One region of the Mesorhizobium sp. M1006 genome, then DNA from elsewhere that is predicted to be linked to it. Evidence: riboswitches for the same ligand, from Rfam matches in the RefSeq annotation. Region 1 holds a riboswitch; the other holds the start of a gene.
What was found. Region 1 has a riboswitch for cobalamin ahead of NKH60_RS00690 (DUF1636 family protein). Riboswitches for the same ligand answer to the same signal wherever they lie in the genome.

Region 1 (5,199 bases):
AAACAGGAAGGCCACCTCCAGATCGAAGATGATGAACAGGATCGACACCAGGTAGAAGCGGATATCGAACTTCATGCGGGCGTCGTCGAACGAGTTGAAGCCGCACTCGTAGGCGGAAAGCTTTTCCGGATCGGGGTTGCGGTAGGCCACCAGGAACGGTGCGGCGAGCAGCGCCAGCCCGACGATCAGCGCCACGCCGATGAACAGGACGATGGGCAGGTACGAACCTAAAAGTGCGTTCATGCTGCAGTTTCCGTTGGCGGCCAATCCACTCTGATTACAGCACCGGACCCACTTGCGGAAGCGTGACAGTTTAACCACTGAACCGTTTTAAGGGGGCTCTATGCTGCAACGCGGCGAGGGTTAGCGCAGCGCTTTCGGCGAAGCAAGTCAAACCTTGTTCAAATCGCGGTGCTGGACGGCATATCCGGGAAAACTGGTCCGATCCGCTCCTGTTTGATTTCCTTCACTTTTTACTCCACTTTTCTCTCCTGACATGGATGCCGCCAAAACCCTGTTAGCATGGCACGGAATCGCAGGTCATTTTCTCTGTCTAAAATCGTCCGGATGCCGCCTTCATGAAGGAAAAAATCTCGCTCGCCATGGCCCGCCGCATTGCGCTCGCGGCACAGGGATTCAATGACCCGCGCCCCACCGGCACGCCTGACCGCCGGCATCTGGCCCGCGTGCTTGCCCGTACCGGCCTGCTGCAGATCGATTCCGTCAGCGCCGTGGTGCGCGCCCACTATATGCCGCTCTATTCGCGGCTTGGCCCCTACAAGCTGGCGCTGCTCGACGACGCCGCCGTAACGCGCAAGCGCATGGTCTTCGAATATTGGGCGCACGAAGCCTCCTTCTTGCCGGTCGAGACCTATCCGCTGATGCGCTGGCGCATGCAGCGGGCCGAGTGCGGCGACGAAATGTACAGCGGACTGGCCAAATGGGGCCGCGAGCACGCCGCCTATATCGAAGACATCTATCGCGAGGTCGCCGAACGAGGCCCGATCGCGGCGTCGGCTTTCGAAGGGCAGAAGGGTTCGGGTGGCTGGTGGGGCTGGAGCCATGCCAAGCACGCCTTCGAATGGCTGTTCTGGGCCGGCCGCATCACCACGGCGCATCGCCGCGGCTTCGAACGGTTCTACGATCTGCCGGAGCGCGTGCTGCCGCCAACAATACTGAGTCTGCCAACGCCCTCCCCCGAAGACGCTCACCGCGAATTGCTGCGCATCTCGGCCCGTGCCCACGGCATCGCCACGGCAGGCGACCTGCGCGACTATTTCCGCCTCTCGCCCGCCGACATCAAGGGTCGCATCGAGGAGCTGGTCGAGGCCGGCGAGCTGTTGCCGGTGAGCGTCGACGGCTGGAACAAAACAGCCTATCTCCACAAGGACGCCCGTTTGCCGCGCAGGATCGAGGCGCGCGCCTTGCTCGCGCCGTTCGATCCTGTCGTCTTCGAACGATCGCGCACCGAGCGGTTGTTCGACTTCCACTACCGCATCGAGATCTACACGCCGGCCGAAAAGCGGCGGTATGGCTATTATGTGCTGCCATTCCTGCTCGGCGACAGCATCGTCGGGCGCGTTGACCTCAGGGCCGACCGGCCGGCCGGCGTATTGCGCGTCCATGCCGCCTATGCGGAGCCCGGCGCCCCGCCACAAACCGCTGCCGAACTCTTCAAGGAATTGAAGCAGATGCAGGGCTGGCTCGGCCTGGAACGCATCGAGGTGACCGCTGCCGGCGATTTGGGCCGGCCGCTCGCGGATATCGCCGCGCCATAGACGTGCGTTGACACAACTGCCTCCACAAGCCTAAATCCGTTCCAGACGGTCCCCTGCCCGCAACGGCAGGGGCCAAGAGGGAATGCGGTGCGAAATCTCGATTTCAAATCCGCGGCTGTCCCCGCAACTGTAAGCGACGAGCCAAGGCCGAAAACCACTGGGATATTCCCGGGAAGGCGGCACCCAGGCGATGACCCGCGAGCCAGGAGACCTGCCGTCTAGGACCTAAGAATCCGATCGCCTGGCGGGTTTTCCGGGCAAGGAGCCTGATTTGGAACGCGACAGCAGTTTTCCGGCTGAGACAGCGGATTTATTGTCCGGCCATGGTGATTCCCCGGCCGGCGTTACCGTCATCGTCTGCTCGTCCTGCCGTGACGAGACCGGTTCGGACGCTCATCCGCGCGCTGGCGAACTGCTCGCAGAGGACACGCGCCGCGCTGCTTCCAGCGAAAACATCAAAATCCGCACCGTCGAATGCCTCGGCAATTGCAAGCGCCGGCTCAGCGCGGCCATGCTGCGCGACGGCTGCTGGAGCTACGTCTTCGGTGATCTGACCACGACCAGCGGCGCCGATCTCGTCACCGGGGCAAAGCTGTTCGCCACCTCGACGGATGGGCTCATTCCATGGCGCGGCCGTCCCGATTGCCTGAAGCGCGGCCTGGTTGCCCGCATCCCTCCCCTTGACCTTTTGAAGGACCTGACATGACCGCTGCCTCCCTTTCGCGCGTTCCCTGCACCGTGGTCACCGGCTTTCTCGGCGCCGGCAAGACGACGTTGATCCGCCATTTGCTCGAAAACGCCAAAGGCAAGCGCCTGGCCATCATCGTCAACGAGTTCGGCGACATCGGCATCGACGGCGAGATCCTGAAGGGCTGCGGCATCGACACCTGCCCCGAGGAAAACATCGTCGAGCTGGCCAACGGTTGCATCTGCTGCACCGTCGCCGATGATTTCGTCCCGGCGCTGGACCAGATCCTGTCGCTGACGCCGAGGGTCGACCACATCCTGATCGAGACATCCGGCCTCGCTTTGCCCAAGCCGCTGGTCCAGGCCTTCCAGTGGCCGTCGGTGAAAAGCCGCGTGACGGTGGACGGCGTCATTGCCGTGGTCGACGGACCGGCGCTGGCTGATGGCCGCGTAGCCAACGACATGGACGCCCTGCAGGCCCAGCGCGCGCAGGACCAGACGCTCGACCATGACGATCCGGTCGAGGAAGTGTTCGAAGACCAGCTCGCCTGCGCCGACCTGATCATCCTGTCGAAGAGCGACCTGATGGACGCAGCCGGCTCGGCCCGTGCCAATGCCGTCATCGGCAAGCACGTTGCGCGGGCGGTGAAGATCGTACCGACTTCGCAAGGCAAGGTCGACCCGTCGGTGCTGCTCGGCCTCGGCCTCGCCGTCGAGGACGACATCGAGAACCGCAAGACCCACCACGACGACGAGCTCGACCACGAACATGACGATTTTGACTCGTTCGTCATCGACATCACGTCTGTGTCCAACCCGGACGAGCTCGCACAACGGGTCGCCACGGCGGCGGAGGAAGAAAACGTGTTGCGCGTCAAGGGTTTCGTCGAAGTCGGCGGCAAGCCGATGCGGCTCCTGCTGCAGGCCGTCGGTCCGCGCGTCAACCACTATTACGACCGCGCCTGGACCGCCGAAGACGACCGCCGCTCGCGCCTGGTCGTCATCGGCCTGAAAGGGCTGAACCGCCCGGCCATCGAGCGTATCCTCGCCGGCTGACCCAGGTACGAGCCGCGATGCACATCCTCACCACCACATCCGCCTCGCTCGACGATCTCGCCGAGCCTGTCGATCTCAGGCAAACGCCTGCGGATGTCGTGGCGCTGTCCTTCACCGACAGCGACCTGGCCGGGCTGGCGGCGGCGTGGAAGGCAGATGCGCACCGCCTGCCGTCGATGCGGCTCGCCGCCTTGCGCGACCTGCGCCATCCGATGTCCGTCGACCTGTGGATCGACAGCGTCGCCCGCCACGCCAAGGTCATTCTGGTCCGCATCCTCGGCGGCTATGACTGGTGGCGCTATGGCTGCGACCAGCTCGCCGCTATCGCGCGAAATCGCGGTATCAAGCTGGCGCTGCTGCCGGGCGAGAGCCACGACGAGGATTTGCGGCTGATCGAAGGCTCGACGCTGCCGCGCGAGGAGTTGGACGGCCTGCTTGGCTATTTCCGCGAGGGCGGACCGGCAAATATGACGGCGCTGGTGCAGAGGCTGGCAAGTCTCGCTGGATCGGGTGCGGCTGTAGCCGAACCTGTCAGCGTGCCAAAGGCGGGATTTTACGAGCCGGGACTGGGGGTCGCAGAACGCGGCGTCCCCCTCCTCCTCGAGAGGAGGGTCCGGCCGCAGGCCGGGGGCGGGATCCTCTCCGAAGCGCGCCTACACAAAACGTCGACCACTGCCGTGACGACCCCACCCGGCCGTGCGGGCCACCCTCCCCTCGAGAGGGAGGGGGACGTCGTGCCAATTCTCTTCTACCGTTCGATGCTGCTCGCGGCCGATGTCGCGCCCATCGACGCGCTTTTCGAAGCCCTGCGCCACCGCGGCATGGTTCCCGTGCCTATGTTCGTCTCCAGCCTCAAGGACCCGGCGTCGCTCGCCTTTGTCGAAACCGCGCTCGCAACCCTGAAGCCTGCCGCCATCATCACCGCCACAGCTTTCGCCTCGGGTGCCGAGCCCGGCGTTGAAACCCTGTTCGACCGCGCCGGCGTGCCCGTGTTCCAGGTCATCGTCGCAACCACCCGCCGCGACATCTGGCAAACCAATCAGCGCGGCCTGGCGCCCGCCGACCTTGCCATGCATGTCGTCCTGCCCGAGCTCGACGGCCGCATCCTGGCCGGCGCCATTTCATTCAAGGGCGAAAGCGAAACCGACCCGGCGCTGGCCTTCCGCGCCTTCGCCAACCGGCCTGAGCCCGACCGCGTGGCGCAAGTGGCGAACCGTGTCGAGGCCTTCGTGCGCCTGCAGCGGACGCCGCGTGCGGAGCGCAAGCTCGCCATCCTGATCCCCGACTATCCGAGCGCCCCCGGTCGCACCGGCTACGCGGTTGGTCTCGACGTGCCGTCCAGCGTGCTGGCAATGCTGCGCGACCTCAGCGAACAGGGCTACGCCGTTGAAAGCATTCCACAAACGCCGCGCGAGTTGCTGGATGCGTTGGAAAAGGACAGCCAAGGGCTGGCATTGAAGGAGTATTTGACCTTCTCGACGGAATTGCCGCCGTCGGCCATCGCTGCGGTGGAAGCCGCATGGGGAAATCCAGAAGATGAGACAGGTTTGTGCGAGGCACCCCCCTCTGTCCTGCCGGACATCTCCCCCTCAAGGGGGGAGATTGGCAGTTTCGCCGACGGCTCTCTCTCAACATCCTTGGTGATTGGCGAAAGCCGAGACAACAGCGCAATCTCCCC
Region 2 (5,199 bases), on a different contig from region 1:
GCGAAACAAATCCAGCCCCGCGGTCAATCCCGAGGCTTCCCACAATGGCGAAGAGAACATCTTCACTCGTTCCTTTTGAGCACAAGACCTTCCGTTCGCTATGGTCGGCTGCACTCATTTCGAACCTTGGCACCCTAGTGGAAGGTGCGGCGGCAGCTTGGCTGATGACGAGCATCGCAGCAGTAATTTTTGATCGCCCATTCGTGCTGTGTACCAGCCCTGTGTCTTGCGCAAGTGGTCACGAACGGCTGCCGGAGCCTCGAAGACGCCCTAAAAACACATGCTGCGATTTTTGAACACGCTTGACGTGTTAGATTAATTCATCCACGATGCGTGTGTTGAACACGCGAGGTGAGTTATGAACATGAAAGAGCTTAGGGTTCGACTGGGCATGACTCAAAAAGATTTGGCAGAGCAGATGGCAACAACGCAACAGACTGTGGCCCGTTGGGAAACAGGCAAAACGCAGTTGAACGTCGAGCAGATCAAGGACCTTTGTCTCACGTTGAAATGCACGGTCGAGGAGCTGCTGGGCTGGAAGATTGATGTCGAGGAGTGGCGCACGAGCCCGTTTGCAATTGCCGATGCCGAAACGCGATACGGCACGCTCAGAATCAAGACGACTGTTGGCAGCCGCCAATATCCTATCGATGAAAAGGCGCGTGAATCGATTTTACGTCAGTTGAAGGAACTTCATAATCTGCGTAGAAATAACACAAGCAGGCCATGGCTGTATTGTTGGAGCCTTGACAACAAAATACTCTTGATAAATCCGCAATATGTCCGCACCATTGAGCTTATCGGTGACGATGTAGAGGAGATGCCAGAATATTATCATCCAGAAATCTATCGGGCTTTGGATGACTGGGATAAGGGTGAGGTTTCAGGAAAGCTGAAGAAAGAATGCGATGCCATCATCGCAGAGATGGGTGATCAGGAAGCCGTGCGCATGGCCTCCTATGTTCGCGTCACATATGACGACGGAGAAGATGAGTGGAACTTCTTGGATGAAGAAACCGCTACGACTTTCTTCGGATTGGAAGCTGCGACCTTTGACGTTCCCCAGTGTAGTTTCGCCGAAGTGGAGGAAGAAGGTTACTACCGAGCGCGATACGCCAACCTTGATCGCGTCGCGGTGATGGAGGTTCCAAGCGACCGTTATCACAGATTGACCGCGCCCGAGGAAGCTTAGAACCATCCACGAAGGGCGCATGTTACATCTCGACCTTGCGTGGTGCGTTTTCAGTACGAGATGACGTTAAGCGTAGGTAGTGGCAGGTAAGAGTGCTCGACCAGAAGCTCAACTGCCTCCTCAATATCGCTGCCGATGTGCCGCAGGACACGTCCACGGGAGCGTGGATAGGCGTAAAGTTCCTGCACTCCACGGTCCGCTCTCCCATCGCCGGTGTGTGCCCGACGCCATCTTGTGGACGAGCTTGGCCGCCTGCACCCGGTTGTATTCCGGCTTGCGGTCCGCCTGGGCGGTCCGCCGCGATGGCTATCTCCATGTCAATCGGCGCCGAACTTTGACTGCCCGCTGCTTTTGATGAATTTGGCGAGGTCCCCGCATAAACTCTTGGTCTTCTCCTTGAGGCCCTGTGTCGCGAACTTGTGGTCCAGCAGGGCAAACAGGTCCAAGTCCCCTTCCGCCTGTGGCGACGCCCTCGGCTTCCCAATTGGGGACCGCTTCTGCGCGCTGCACCGTGGCGATTGTCCGCCCAAGACGCATCACAAGATCGAACGTCAAACCGTGCGCGTGCACGACGATTTGCCGCTCAGGCCTCATTTGGACAGGACTTGAGCTGGCCCGATGGTTTGAGCCGGGTTACCTTGAGCCGGTGGGCTGCGAACAAGCAGTTCGAGACATTGGCCTCGATCACGCCGCTGCGCCTGGCCTCGGTGTGCTCCCCCCGAAATCGTTGTGTCATATCACCGAGGGCATCACGGCCAACAGCTTCCACATGGGCAACAGCCTCTCCATTGAGCCGAATATGGTCGCGAGCAGATCACCAACGAAGCGGTCGGAACCTCGGAGCCGAAGTTCGACGCCGAGGTGGTTCGCATGATGCGCTAAGCAGCACCACGGCGCTTGCCGGTATGTTTGCTGCCGGCAGCCGACGAACTCCTATCCTCCTGGACAAGGGCGCCGTGCGTCATTGCTTTGATTTACCGGCCGCTCAAGGCTTCCACAGTTTTCGCTTTCGAGGCGACCTTTGGAACATGCCAACGGAAATTTAACATAACGACATAAACATTTCTTTATGCGGCGTTGACAAAGAAGCGAACTGCTGTGATTGTCTCCCGTGTCGTGGTTCTCCGTACGGCGCTGCCGCAGCGGAGCTAAGAGGGAAGCCGGTGCGATGCCGGCGCTGCCCCCGCAACTGTTAGCGGCGAGCCAACCCCACTCATGTCACTGAGGCGAATAGCCTTGGGAAGACGGGTAGCTGGCTATGACCCCGCGAGCCAGGAGACCTGCCACGGCGAATTACGTCCACAGGCGGGGTGTCTCGGTGGCCGCCGCAGCCTGGCGTTCGTGCCGGCCTGCTAGCGCCTTCCTTGTCACCGACGCCCCAACCATCGGGGTATGGCATGACTGTCTCTCATCAAATTCCTGTAGCAACGCTCGGCGTGCCGCGCTTCGGTCGTCGGCGAGAACTGAAATTCGCGCTTGAAAGTTACTGGTCCGGAAAATCTTCCGCCGCCGACCTTCTCACGACGGCGAAGGCGCTCCGTGCCGCTAGCTGGGAGGAGCAGCACGATCGCGGCGTGTCGAAAATCCCGTCGAACGACTTCTCGCTATACGACCATGTGCTCGACACCGCAGCCATGGTCGGCGCCGTTCCATCCCGTTACGGCTGGAATAGCGGCGAGGTCCCACTTGACATCTACTTCGCAATGGCGCGCGGCAACCAGGGTCAGACGGAGGATTGTCGACACGCTGGTCACCAGCAGGCGGCTCATCGGTCTGATGTAACCGCGATGGAAATGACCAAGTGGTTTGACACCAACTATCACTACATTGTGCCGGAACTCAACGATGATCAGACGTTCGCCCTCTCGTCGACGAAACCGGTCGATTACTTCATCGAGGCTAAAGCTCTCGGCGTTCACACACGCCCAGTCATCCTTGGACCGATCACCTTCCTCAAGCTGGCGAAATCGCCTGCCGAAGGATTCGATCCCATCGCGCTCCTGCCGCGGCTGCTGCCCGTCTACGAGCAACTCCTGCAGAGGCTGAAGCTGTCTGGAGCCGACTGGGTGCAGATCGATGAGCCAGCGCTTGTCCTCGATCTGAACCCGAACGAACGAGCTGCGTTCGAATTCGCCTATGGCCAGCTGTCGAAGGCCGCGCCCGAGCTGAAGATCATGCTGGCTACCTATTTCGGGCCGCTGGGAGACAATCTCGAAACCGCGGTTTCTCTGCCCCTGGCCGGGCTGCATATTGATCTCGTGCGCGCTCCCGAGCAGCTGGAAACGGTGGGTCGGCTCGCACCGAAGGATCTGGTGCTCTCGCTTGGCTTGATCGATGGCCGCAACGTCTGGCGTGCGAACCTGCCCGCCATTCTCGACCGCATCAAACCGATCGTCGCCGGCTGGCCCTTGGACCGCGTCGAGATCGCGCCTTCTTGCTCGATGCTGCACGTGCCGATCGACCTGCGCATGGAGACCGAACTCGACGCGGACATCAGGTCGTGGCTCGCCTTCGCGGCCCAGAAGACCGACGAGTTGGTGTTGCTGGCCCGGGCCCTGTCCCAAGGCAGGGATGCGGTGGCAGGCGCGTTGAAAGCGTCTGCCGAGGCTGCCGCCACTCGCGTGACATCCACGAAGATCCATGACCCGCTGGTTGAGGGGCGGATCGCCAGCATTGACGACAGCATGAAGCGACGAGAGAGCGCTTTTGCCGAGCGCTCCAGAGTCCAGGCCGGCACGCTCGGGCTGCCGCCGTTCCCGACGACGACCATCGGGTCCTTCCCGCAGACGCCGCAGGTACGCAGAGCGCGGGCCGCTCATGCGAAGGGCCAGCTGAGCTATGTCGACTACGAGACCTTCCTGAAGAAGGAGATCGAGGCTGCAATTCGCTGGCAGGAAGAGATCGGGCTGGACGTGCTGGTGCACGGTGAGTTCGAACGAAACGACATGGTACAGTATTTCGGCGAGCAGCTGTCCGGCTTCGCCTTCACCCAGCATGCCTGGGTGCAGAGCTATGGGTCGCGTTACGTGCGCCCCCCCATCATCTTCGGCGACGTATCGAGGCGCAATCCGATGACGCTGCGCTGGTGGCAATTCGCCCAGTCGCTTACGGAAAACCCTGTGAAGGGAATGCTCACAGGCCCAGTGACCATTCTCAACTGGTCTTTTGTTCGCGACGACGTACCGCGCTCCGAAGCATGCCGCCAGATCGCGCTCGCCATCCGCGACGAAGTGACGGATCTCGAATGGTCCGGCGCAAGGATGATCCAGATCGATGAGGCCGCGTTTCGCGAAGGATTGCCACTGCGCCAGTCTGATTGGAACGACTATCTCGACTGGGCTGTCGAATGCTTCCGGATCGCTTCAACGGGTGTAAAGGACGCGACTCAAATCCATACCCACATGTGCTATTCGGAGTTCAACGAGATCATCGACGCGATCGCTGAAATGGATGCGGATGTCATTTCGATTGAGACGTCGCGCTCGAAAATGGAACTGCTGGACGCCTTCACGAGCTCCAAATATCCGAACGAAATCGGGCCCGGAGTCTACGACATTCACTCACCACGTGTCCCGGAAGTCGGGGAGATTTCGGATCTCGTCATGCTTGCCCGCGAGCGACTGTCGGATTCCCAACTGTGGGTAAACCCGGACTGTGGCCTCAAAACACGCAAATGGGAGGAGGTCCGCCCTGCCCTCATGAACATGGTCGATGCAGCACGTGCGCTCCGGTAGAAAGTGTAGGCCGGAGGGTTTCCTGGTTGCTCACCATGTGGTGAGTGACCGGCTGCCGCATGTCGGCCGTGAATGCGCCAAAACGCGATCACATCCTTTGAAATAAAGTCACTCGAGCGAGAATGTGCACTTTCCTTCGGCACGTGTATTAATCGCGCAGGAGTAAAGGGTACCGTTTTCTCCCTGTGACGTGTCGAGTTCGAAGGGGATGTGATTGGCGTCGAGACCGCTCCGGCCATGGGTTATCAGCATGCCAAGTGCACTGTTCTCGAT

Region 2: linked by a shared signal. The riboswitch ahead of metE (5-methyltetrahydropteroyltriglutamate--homocysteine S-methyltransferase) and the one ahead of NKH60_RS00690 (DUF1636 family protein) in region 1 are both predicted to bind cobalamin.

What each region holds. Positions count from the first base shown of each region.
Region 1 covers NZ_JAMYMZ010000001.1:139,022-144,220, forward strand. The annotation lists gene NKH60_RS00680 (NADH-quinone oxidoreductase subunit A) at 1-243, opposite strand, end outside; gene NKH60_RS00685 (winged helix-turn-helix domain-containing protein) at 579-1,778, shown strand; cobalamin riboswitch at 1,808-2,011, shown strand; gene NKH60_RS00690 (DUF1636 family protein) at 2,050-2,484, shown strand; gene cobW (cobalamin biosynthesis protein CobW) at 2,481-3,521, shown strand; gene NKH60_RS00700 (cobaltochelatase subunit CobN) at 3,539-5,199, shown strand, end outside.
Region 2 covers NZ_JAMYMZ010000044.1:31,266-36,464, reverse strand. The annotation lists gene NKH60_RS27930 (MFS transporter) at 45-296, shown strand; gene NKH60_RS27925 (helix-turn-helix transcriptional regulator) at 359-1,192, shown strand; gene NKH60_RS27920 (hypothetical protein) at 1,510-1,638, opposite strand; cobalamin riboswitch at 2,293-2,494, shown strand; gene metE (5-methyltetrahydropteroyltriglutamate--homocysteine S-methyltransferase) at 2,590-4,926, shown strand; gene NKH60_RS27910 (FMN-binding negative transcriptional regulator) at 5,035-5,199, opposite strand, start outside.